Linked DNA regions of Flammeovirga yaeyamensis. The main gene of each other region encodes a partner of the protein of the gene in region 2 in a complex. Links are inferred from orthologs where the notes say so. Each region holds a gene or a part of one and is shown on either strand. Other genes may lie near its edges.

Evidence for each region. Proteins that work in one complex are often made in the same cells at the same time.
Region 1: the proteins of tsaD (region 2) and tsaB are in contact, whole or in part, in a solved structure (PDB 4WQ4), measured with the Escherichia coli proteins. The link is inferred for Flammeovirga yaeyamensis from one-to-one orthologs.
Region 3: the proteins of tsaD (region 2) and tsaE are in contact, whole or in part, in a crystal structure (PDB 6N9A), measured with the Thermotoga maritima proteins. The link is inferred for Flammeovirga yaeyamensis from one-to-one orthologs. Residues at the interface, in WP_004082750.1 of Thermotoga maritima: Cys10, Asp11, Arg49, His50, Leu82, Gly84, Gly135, Gly136, Glu154, Thr155, Leu156, Asp157, Asp158, Ser159, Glu162, Asp165, Lys166, Arg169, Leu170, Tyr175, Lys213, Thr214, Leu217, Tyr218, Gln221, Arg222, Asn324; in WP_004082108.1 of Thermotoga maritima: Leu37, Gly38, Lys46, Lys57, Val59, Lys60, Ser61, Thr63, Phe64, Thr65, Leu66, Met67, Val69, Pro71, Tyr82, Arg83, Leu84, Asp86, Asp88, Phe89, Asp93, Ile128, Asp130, Glu131, Arg134.

What each region holds. Positions count from the first base shown.
Region 1 is NZ_CP076132.1:4,454,180-4,457,751, forward strand. The notes cover bases 321-3,206. They hold tsaB (tRNA (adenosine(37)-N6)-threonylcarbamoyltransferase complex dimerization subunit type 1 TsaB), read left to right. Parts: upstream 321-1,369; coding sequence 1,370-2,044; downstream 2,045-3,206. Other genes in these bases: KMW28_RS17600 (peptidylprolyl isomerase), read left to right, coding at 321-952; priA (replication restart helicase PriA), read left to right, coding at 2,074-3,206. Outside these bases: more of KMW28_RS17600, read left to right, coding at 182-320; more of priA, read left to right, coding at 3,207-3,572. UniProt on the Escherichia coli protein: Required for the formation of a threonylcarbamoyl group on adenosine at position 37 (t(6)A37) in tRNAs that read codons beginning with adenine.
Region 2 is NZ_CP076132.1:4,002,686-4,006,728, reverse strand. What follows is about bases 630-3,597. They hold tsaD (tRNA (adenosine(37)-N6)-threonylcarbamoyltransferase complex transferase subunit TsaD), read right to left. Parts: upstream 2,640-3,597; coding sequence 1,620-2,639; downstream 630-1,619. Other genes in these bases: KMW28_RS15825 (S46 family peptidase), read right to left, coding at 3,305-3,597; KMW28_RS15830 (hypothetical protein), read left to right, coding at 2,741-3,193; KMW28_RS15840 (hypothetical protein), read right to left, coding at 1,303-1,614; lgt (prolipoprotein diacylglyceryl transferase), read right to left, coding at 630-1,053. Also shown: KMW28_RS15850 (antibiotic biosynthesis monooxygenase family protein), read right to left, coding at 1-134; more of lgt, read right to left, coding at 199-629; more of KMW28_RS15825, read right to left, coding at 3,598-4,043.
Region 3 is NZ_CP076132.1:4,795,216-4,798,682, reverse strand. Bases 367-3,147 are described here. They hold tsaE (tRNA (adenosine(37)-N6)-threonylcarbamoyltransferase complex ATPase subunit type 1 TsaE), read right to left. Parts: upstream 2,086-3,147; coding sequence 1,648-2,085; downstream 367-1,647. Other genes in these bases: KMW28_RS19130 (outer membrane beta-barrel protein), read right to left, coding at 2,392-3,081; KMW28_RS19140 (alanine dehydrogenase), read right to left, coding at 396-1,628. Outside these bases: KMW28_RS19145 (glycoside hydrolase family 2 protein), read left to right, coding at 1-274. UniProt on the Escherichia coli protein: Required for the formation of a threonylcarbamoyl group on adenosine at position 37 (t(6)A37) in tRNAs that read codons beginning with adenine.

The DNA of each region.
Region 1 (3,572 bases), 450 kb from region 2 along the record:
GGCGTTTGTTTTGTATTAATATCTAAATCTTAAACTATCTGTTAATTAAATTACCTTTAAAATTAACTCAATGTTACATAATTTGTGAAAATGTGTTATAAACAAAGAATAGAATCTTATCGGATTGTATTTTTTTTGCGATTCCGTAGTTTTGAGTAAAGATTTTAAACAAATAACTCTAATGTTAAGAAAAAGCCAACTTCAAATTTTACTACTACTTCTTGGAATTTTCATTTTAGGATGTGAATCGAAAAAAAGCGACAAATTTCAGGAACAAGAGTACGTAAAGAAAAAGGTAGTGAAGCGAACGATGCCTGAACTCAACGATGATAATGCCATTGAAGAGCTCACATGGTACGGTGAAGAAAACCAAGATTCCATCGTTTTATTATCGACTCGTTTAGGTGATATCAAAATCAAGCTATATAAAGATACTTGGAGACATCGCTCTTCTTTTATCATGTTAACCAAAAGAGGCTACTTTAATAACTCTGAGTTTTACAGAGTCGTACCTCAATTCATCGCCCAAGGAGGAGATACCGATGATCCAAAATTTAGAAAGAAAAAGAGATCATTCGGCAAATACCATTTACCCAACGAAATTTATCCTCAGAAACACATCCATAAAAGAGGTGCAGTTGCTGCGGCTAGAGAATACGATAATAACCCAAAAAGAGAATCAACACCATTCGACTTCTTTATCGTTCAAGGATATCCTGTCACCGACAATGAATTGGCGGCCTCTGAACAAGAAAACGGAGTGAAGTACAATGCCCAACAAAGAAAAATCTATAAAAAAATTGGTGGCACCCCTCACTTAGATGGCATGCACACCGTATTTGGAGAAGTAATAGAAGGTATGGACGTAGTGGATAAGATCTGTGCGGAGAAAACGGAAGGGGAATGGCCGTTGGAGATTGTGACGATACAAGCGAAAACAGTTATAAATTAAAAGTTAAAAATGAAAAATGAAAAACGTGAAATGTTACTCTAACGTGGAAGAGGGAAACTGTGTTCCATATGATTTTAGCTTTTACGTGAGAAATTAGAAGTTAGGAACTAGGAGTTAGGAGTTACCGAATTTACGCTCCTACCGTAAACACTAAAGCAACAACTTGTGGCATATTTAGATGGAGTGTAATCCACTTTAAAAATCACTTTTCACTCCTAAATTCCCGCGTTAGCTTAACTAACCACGTTTTTCATTTTTAACTTTTCATTTTTCATTTCCCCCAGCGGCAGCTGGAAGTAAAATATTTCTTAACCTATAGCCTCCTTATTAAATAGTATTTTTAATTTTACATTAGAGTGATGTATTCGCTCTTTTGTTTAATCAAGAACTTCATTGTTCTTTTTGATATTGAACTCCATGATTTTAAGTATAGATACTTCTACCACTGTTTGTTCGGTGGCATTACATACATTAGAAGGGGAACTGACCTCTTACTACGAACAACATATTGATAAATCGCACTCAGAATATCTGGCGGTGATGATCAAAAACTTGGTAGAGAATGCCAACTTGAAGATGAGCGACCTTAAAGGGGTGGCTGTTTCCGAAGGTCCGGGTTCTTATACAGGATTGAGAATTGGGGCGTCAACAGCAAAAGGTATTTGTTATACTTTGGATATTCCTTTAATGGGGATTAGTACTTTGGAGTCGATGGCACTTCAGGTGAGCGAATATGCTGAAGAAGGTGATATGATCTGCCCAATGTTGGATGCCCGAAGAATGGAAGTGTATACTGCTTTATATACTAAAGGTATGGAGGAGTTACTTTCGCCTCAACCAAAAATTATGGACGAAGAAAGTTTCAATGATGTGGAAGCTCGATTAGTCTATTTTGGTAATGGTGCTGAAAAATGTCTTCCTTTATTAGAAAACAGAAGTTCTAAGATAATTAAAGGTATTGTTCCTTCGGCCAAATATATTGGTGAGTTGGCTTTAGAAGAATATAAAAAAGAAGCTTTTAAAGATGTGGCTTATTGGGAGCCTGAATACTTAAAAGAATTCCAAGCAACTACTCCGAGAAAACGACTGTAGTTTTTTATTCATCCGTTTATAATGCTTCTATGAAATTTGCCGAGGTCTTATTACCTGTACCTATTCCAAAAAGTTTTTGCTATGCTATTCCACCTCAATTAGATCTTGAATTGGTGGTGGGACATCGTGTGCTTGTAGAATTTGGAAATAGAAAAATGTACACGGGTATTGTCTCGGAGATTCATCAAAAAGTACCGGAGAAATACGATCCTAAACCTATATTAGAAGTACTGGAGGTAGAACCTAGTGTCCTGCCTTCTCAGATAAAACTTTGGCAATGGGTGGCCGACTATTATATGTGTTCTATTGGCGAAGTCCTCAATGTAGCACTCCCATCAGGACTTAAACTAAGTAGTCAGTCATTTTTACAGATCCATCCTCATTTTATCGTCGAAGAAAATCTTGAGCGTTTGAACGATCGGGAATTTACTTTGATGAGCTATTTAGAGAAAGAACAAACCATTCCTTACACCCAAGTGGGTGAGATTCTGGAAATCAAGAGCCCTTATAAAACTATCAAGAATTTGATAGAAATGGAGGCTATTCTCTTGATAGAAAAAATTAAGGAAAAGTATAAACCTAAAATGGAAAAGAGGTTGAGGTTGGTGCAATACTATGCTGAACAACCTCATCTCGTAGACAAGCTTTTCGAACATCTAGCCAAAAAAACAAAACAAGAAGATGCACTTCTAAAGTACCTTTCTTTGGTGCCTATTCATGATGATCACCTTTTAAATTATCATGGGGTAAACAAAAGAGAGTTTCTTCATGTTGGTCGTCCCCTATCCCCTAGTTCGGTGGGAACAATGACCAAAAACGGCATATTTGAAGAGTTCGAAAGACAAGTTCCTCGATTTGAACTATCCGCAGCTGATAAAGTTCAACCTACACCAGTCTTATCTCCTGCTCAACAGGAATGTTTGGAAAAAACGATTCATGGTTTAAATGAAAAGAATGTCTGTTTGCTTCATGGTGTTACCGGAAGTGGAAAAACAGAAATCTATCTTCAGTTAATCAAAAGTGTTATTGATAATGGAGAACAGGCTTTATTCCTTATTCCTGAAATTGCTTTAACAAGTCAATTAGTAAGGCGATTGAAAGTCTATTTTGGTGACGTATTAGGGATTTATCACTCCAAATTTTCTGATAATGAAAGAGTAGAAACGTGGAAAGGCGTTCAAGAAGATCAATTTCAAGTCATTGTGGGAACAAGATCATCTATATTCTTACCCTTCACCGATCTTTCTTTAATTATTGTCGATGAAGAACACGATAGTTCATACAAAGCACACGACCCTGCCCCACGTTATCAAGGTAGAGATTTGGCTTTGGTATTGGCACATATGCATCATGCAAAAGTAGTTTTGGGATCAGCTACTCCTTCTTTGGAATCCTATTATTTGGCGGCTAAGAAAAAGTATGCTTATGCAGGGCTTCATGAACGTTTTGGAGATGCTCAATTGCCAGAAATCAAAATCATAGATATAAAAGAGAAGCGGAAGCAGAAGAAAATGATGGACGATTTTTC
Region 2 (4,043 bases):
CCTAAAAATCCTTCTTGCTGTTGTGCTATTTCTACCATTAAATCAGCAGTCACTTCATAACCTTCTTGAACTTCAGTTCTGATACTTGTGAAGATAACTGCATAGTAGGGAGGAGTTGGAGTTTTGGCAATCATATGTGTTATTTTAAATTTCATTTAAATTAAAAAAAGCCTATCTAAATGACAGGCTTTCTTGAATTTATTTTTTATCCTTATTTAGGTTAGGATTCTTTTCCGGGAATGGAGGAGGGGCTGCAGCTGGAGTAGTTGATCTCCAAATAAAGTACAAACCACCTAAGACGGCAGGGATACTTAATAATTGTCCCATATTGAATTCCATGCCTTGTTCAAAACCAACTTGGTTTTCTTTAAAGAATTCCCAAACGAAACGCATACCGAATACTAAAACAAGGAAAAGACCGAATAATCTACCCTGTGGTAAAGCAGGACCTTGTTTTTTGTAGATACCACCTAAAATAAAGAAGATACCTAAGTAAGTAAGCGATTCGTAAAGCTGAGCAGGGTGTCTTGGAATATTATCCAACCTTGTAAAGATAAATGCCCATGCAACTTCTGCTGGCTTACCAACAATCTCAGAGTTCATTAAGTTACCAAAACGGATAAAACATCCTGCTAAAGCTACTGGAATGACGATTCTATCTAAAATCCATAACCAAGGTTGATCTGGACGTTTTTTAGCGTAATAATACAATGCGATGATGATACCGATAGCACCACCATGTGAAGCTAACCCACCCTTCCATACTTGGAAGATTTCAATAAAATGAGCTGGTGTAAAATAGTAATCTGGCTGGTAGAATACCACGTGACCTAGACGTGCACCAATTACAGTAGCGACAACCATATATAACAAGATAGCGTCGGCATCAGATTCTGGTCTGTTTTCGCGAACAAAGATTTTAGCCATGATATAAGTACCGATCAAAAATCCAAGAGAGAATAAAAGACCGTACCATCTAACCGGTAACCAAGATATACTTGGAAATATTTCAGGATTGACATCCCAAGTAATGAATGCTAGTATTGTTTCCATAGTGCAAATATGGTAAAGCATTTGAATTAAAAAAAGGAGTAACGTAGAATTAAAATCAAGAGTTGAAAATTTAATAAACTTTGATTTTTTATATCTGTAGGCGTAAAAATAAAGAGACCGTTTCCACAAAGGGAACGGTCTCTATCTATTTCATTTTCTTTACTGAACTAAAGATGTTTCTAGCGTTAATTAGTATTAGCAATATAGATGAATACGTATTCAGTTTAGTTAAATAAATGTGAATAAATATTAATCAAGTAATGAAGTATCGCTTATTTTAAATTTTTCGTTGCCCTCCTCATCTACATTTAAATAAAGAATACCTTCTTGTCTGAGTTCTTCTAATTTATTCCTTGCTTCTTTTGCACTTACTTTCGCTTGTAAACATAAAGCAGCTACACTAATTCCTTCGTGATTTTTTTTTGCCAAGGCAATAACATCTGCATCTGTTAATGTATTCACAGCTGGAATTATAGGTTGAGATTTTTTTGAGTTAAGATTCAAAAAAACACCTAAACCTATAGCGGCAGCAAAAGCGAATATAACTATAAAGACTCCCATAAAAGTTATTCGTTAGTTCCTGTAAACTTCATTCTAGGATTTGGAGAGGTGCTTAATGCTTCAAAGTCGTTTCCTTCGAACTGATAATGGGCAGCCATAGCAATCATAGCAGCATTATCTGTGCAATGTTCGAAATCAGGAATAAAGACATTCCATCCTCTTTTCTTTCCCTCTTCTAATATAGTATTTCTAAGTGATGAATTTGCAGAAACTCCACCAGCAATTCCAATTTCTTTAATATTTAATTCCTTTGATGCTTTAATCAACTTCTTCATCAAAATCTTGATGAGGGTATGCTGAATACTTGCGCAAATATCTGCTTTGTTTTCTTCAATGAAGTTTTCATTCTTCTGACTTTCTTTTCGCATAAAATTCAAGAAAGCGGTTTTAATGCCACTGAACGAAAAATTATAATCCGGAATATTTACATTAGGGAATTCAAATTTAAGTGGGTCTCCATCTTTAGCATACTTATCAATTAATGGCCCTCCTGGATAATCTAACCCCATAATCTTTGCTGTTTTATCGAAGGCTTCGCCTACAGCATCATCTATAGTTTCTCCTACAACTTCCATTTCTAATGGCGATTTCACTACGACTAATTGGGTGTGTCCTCCACTTACAGTAAGACACAAGAAGGGAAACTGAGGTTTAGGATCATCAATAAAATGAGCAAGAATGTGTGCTTGCATATGGTTTACACCAATCAAAGGAATATCTAATGACATGGCCATACCTTTGGCAAAAGAAGCACCGACTAGTAAGGCTCCTAAAAGTCCTGGACCTTTTGTAAAAGCTACCGCATCCAAATCCGATTTTTCGATTTTGGCCTCTTTTAAAGCTTCGCTAACAACTGGTAAAATATTCTTTTGATGTGCCCTCGAGGCTAACTCCGGAACCACACCTCCGTATTTTTGGTGTACTTCTTGCGTGGAAACTATATTACTAAGCACGTTACCGTGACTTACTACTGAAGCTGAAGTTTCGTCACATGACGACTCTATAGCTAAAATAATACCGCTCATCGTATAATTATTTGTCTATAATCAGCTAAATTACAATACCATGAGCGAATGTGCTAATTAATTGTAATCACATTAACTGACATTGAAACTATTTTTTAACAATGAGTGCGAATTCAGCTATAAATCAGTTATATAAAGAATATACTGATGCTAATAATATAGAAATTACAGAAGAAAAGTTTAATACGCTTCTAATGTACTTTCCATGTCTTTTAATTGTTGCTTCTGACGGAGTAGTAGACGATGAAGAGTGGGTATTTGTAAAGTACCTCTCTAAATTTATGTCAGATGCCTATAAAAGCGATTTGACAAGAAGTGAATTAGAAAATCTTCAAAAACTGTATTTCCAAGAATTGGAGTACCTAGTGAAAACATTAGATAAATGGAAAGATCCGTTTTTGGATACTTTGGCGATCTATCTGAATGAAAACGATATAGAAAAAGATGATGTGCTGGAAATCCTTCATTTATTTGCAGATGCTTCTGATGGCGTTTGCGAAGATGAAGAAGAAGCAATAGAAGAGATTTCAGACCGTTTAGGGTTAGAGTCTTAGTTTTTCATCAAAAAGATAATTTGATATTCATTTGTGATTATAAAATCCAAGTGAAAAAAAAAGCCTCCAACTAATCATAGTTGAAGGCTTTTTTATTATCAGAAATAAAAATTAGTTTTTCACTAAATTCATTTCTTCAATTAAACGAGGACATTCACCATATTTATCAACGATAAATAATACATAGCGAATATCAACGATAATATTTCTACATTTTACTGGATCGAACATCAAATCTGACATGGTCGATTCCCAAGTTCTATCGAAGTTGATACCGATCAACTGACCTTCTGCATTGATAACAGGAGAACCCGAGTTACCACCAGTGGTATGGTTAGAGCCTGTAATACAAACGATCATTTTTCCATCTTCACCGTATTGACCGTAATCTTTCTTGTTGTAAAGGTCGATCAATTTTTGGTGTACATAGAATTCATGAGTCTTTGGTACGTCTTGTAATCTTTTCTCCATTACACCTTCTAGAGTCGTATAATGTTTGAATTCAACACCATCTCTTGGTTCAGAACCTTCAATTTTACCATATGTAACTCTTAAAGTTGAGTTGGCATCTGACCAGTATTTCTTACTAGCTCCTTTGTTATTAGCAACATACTCTCGGTTAGGGAATACTTCTCTTAAAGCCTTTACGTAAGTTCTCATTGATAAATTGATTTCTTCAGAAAGTGTTTTGTATTCAAATACCACTTTATTATTGAAGATCTCGTAAATATCATTAGCTAAAACAAAAGCAGGGTCCTTTTTTACTTTACCTAAAATAGCACTCTCGTTTCCATTAAGTAATGCCATCAATTTCTCTTCATTACAGAAAATACTTTTCTTGTAAACAGAT
Region 3 (3,467 bases), 790 kb from region 2 along the record:
TAATGGAAATTACTTAGTGACCGTCACTGCGAAAGATAAAGAAGGAAGAAGGTGTTTGGATTATGAAGAAAGAGTGTACTTCCAATGTTTATATGGAGGTGAGTTAATCAGAAACTTAGGAACGCCAACAGGAAGTGAATCCATCAAAATGGCCAATGGAAAAGCGGCAATAGAAGTAAAAGCTTATCCGGCATCAGAAAAGATTACAATGAGTGTATTGAACCAATATTTTAAAGGTTCATACCTAAATATAAATGTGAAAAAAGATATTTAAAGAAGGACAGATCATTTCATTTTTAAAGTTGAACGATAAGCCCATTAGTTTTTTTATAGTATAATTACACCCTATTTATTAAAAACCTCGAAAGGCAGGAATGCTTTTTCGGGGTCTTTTTTTAAAACCCCGCAGCTAAAATTAAATCCAGATTCTTCAAAGGCATATCAAATTTCTCGGCGATGGCTTGGTTGGTTACACTTCCTCTGTATGTGTACACCCCTTTCGCAAACCAAGGGTGGCGACGCATCATCGTATCGACTTTGCATTCGTCGCTTACCTTTAATAATATAGGCGTAAAGATATTACTGATAGCTGCTGTAGCTGTTCTTGAAACACGAGAAGCAATATTAGGAACACAATAGTGAATCACTCCATGCTTTTTATATACAGGATGACGGTGATTGGTAGGTTCTGAGGTTTCGAAACATCCTCCTTGATCAATACACACATCAATAATGATGGAATTTTCTCTCATGCCCATTACCATTTCTTCGGTAACGATCGATGGAGTTCTCTTGCCGTGGGTATGAATCGCTCCAATCACAATATCAGCTCTTCTCAAAGCCTCATCAATTGATGTACTATCGAAAGCAGAAGTGAATAGGTGAGGGTTGTTGAGTTCTTTTTTGAGTCGACGCAGTTTGTAGATGGCATTATCAAATACTTTGACCTCGGCACCCATACCAATAGCAGTTCTAGCGGCAAATTCAGCCACCGTTCCGGCACCAAGAATCACTACTTTAGAAGGAGGTACACCTGTAATCCCTCCAAGGATAATTCCTTTTCCTCCATTGTAGCTGCTTAAATATTCAGCGGCAATCAGCATTACAGTACTACCTGCAATTTCACTCATTGCTCTAACCAAAGGAAGTCCACCTACTTTGTCCTCGATCAACTCAAAACCTAAAGCAGTAATTTTTTTATTATTGAGGGCTTCGAGTACCTCTTTTTTGATATCACGGAGGTGAATAGCAGAAATAATAGTTCTGCCCTGTTTCATGTGATTGACTTCCTCTACCGTTGGAGAAGAAATCTTGATCACCAAGTCACATTCCATCACCTCTTTATGAGAGTAGACGATAGTTGCACCTACCTCAGAATATTCTTGATCTTCATGATTGATGTGTTGTCCGGCTTTGGACTCCACATACACTTCGCATCCATTGTTGACTAAAAGGGAAACAGCACCGGGGCGTAATGCACAACGTTTTTCATCGGGATTTAACTCCTTTGGAACGCCTATCTTTAAAGGATTTCCTTTTTTATGAAGTGGCCCTTCCATCACCTCTTGTGGATGATACTGAAAATAACTTTCTGTGGCTTTATCAAAACCTTCACGTTGCTTGCCCATGTTTCTCCGTCTTAAAAAATTAAACGATACGAATACTTATTTCCCTTGTTGTTTCATCAATGGGAACGATAGTTACTTCTGTACAGTCTTCAGGTAATAATCTTTCAACTTTTGAAGGCCACTCTATCAGACAAAGATTGTCGCTGTAGATGTACTCCTCAAATCCGATATCAAATGCTTCTGAAGGATCTTTAATTCTGTACATGTCAAAATGATAAACGGTATCTGCCTGATCGGTCATGTACTCGTTTACCAAAGCAAATGTTGGACTATTGACGTGATCCATCACTCCCAACACTTCGCAAATTGCTTTTATGAAAGTGGTTTTTCCCGCTCCCATCTCTCCATGAAATAACCAAACCTTCGATGAATCCTGTGCAAACTCAAGAATTTGTTTTGCAGCATTATTCAAATCATCGATGGAGTTTGTGGTAATTTTTAACTCTTTCGTTTCCATAAGCGTCAAAGATAAATTATTCCATTGATCAAGAGTAATGATTACGGCTTATTTAATATTCATTTTCACTTTTGGGGATATCAAATATCTAGTTGTAATAGTGATGTATCACTTTGTGAAGTGGGGATACTTAAAATATTAAATCGATTACTTTCATTAATTGCTTTATTCGGGTGATGAATTTACTTAAAAATTTTGTTTGATAGATCATCCTTAGATAAAATATTGAGTTTTACGACCTTCATCTATCAAAAAAGCCTTCAATTCTTAAAGAAATGAAGGCTTTTGATTTAATTTTTTGATGGATTAGAAACTTGAGAAAGTAATACCTATAGTATAAGGAGTACTGTCTAAAGTTGTTCCATTTGGAATAGCAACGGCATTGTCTTTAAACGTTTCGGTAAATCCGTAAGCACAGAAGAAGTTGATCCATTTGTAACCAATTCTTCCGATAAACTGACCTCTGAAATCATTTAAATTTAAGTTTCCTTTATCTTTTGCGATTCTGGTATCGCCATTTGTTTCGTGTTTTACTTTAGTATGACTTGCGAACATGTAACCAAACTTAGCACCAACAGCTAGACGGAAAGCATCCTTTCCTGGGTGAGTTCTAAATCTGAACTCCAATGGAATCTCTACATAGTTAGCTACCATTTTCGATTTCTTCGTGTTATCGAACAAAAGGTTGGTATCTACAATTTGTGTTTGATCTCCATTTTTTCCTAAAGTCTGACCATTTTTAAAGAAGAAGTTATCTGCAGAATAACCAATACCTGGGTTAAAAGTGAATTTACCACTACTCGATAAAGTAAATTCATACATATAAGAGATAGATACAGATCTAGATTGTGTTTCTAACGGTAATCCACTATCGTCTGCCCAATTGGTCAATCCTAAATCAAGGTAAAAGTTACCAGGAATTTTCTTTAATGGATTCTGAGCAAAAAGTGAAATGGATATGAAGGATAAAAGGATGGCTAGACTAAGCTTTTTCATGTTGTGATTCTGTTTATGTACCCAAATTAATTGATATGGTACCAAATGCTATTCAAATATAAGAGAAAAATGAATTTATGAGAGATGTTTTTTGTACTACTTTCTTAATGAACTGTTTTTGATGAAGATTGAGTTTTAAAAAAATAATCTCGGATAAACATCAAATACTCGGTTTGTATTCTATTGAATAGCGTTAGTTGATTTGACACCTGATGTGATATTGATCTAATCTTTACAATAATATAGTGCAGATGAGGTAAGTATCACTTTCAACTTATAGAAAATTGAGATGTAGACTTCGACAAATTATTTGATGATAATCCTCACTTGATTAAAAAAAATAGTACTATTTCATGCTGTTAAGTAACTTTTAGAAAAATTGGCAT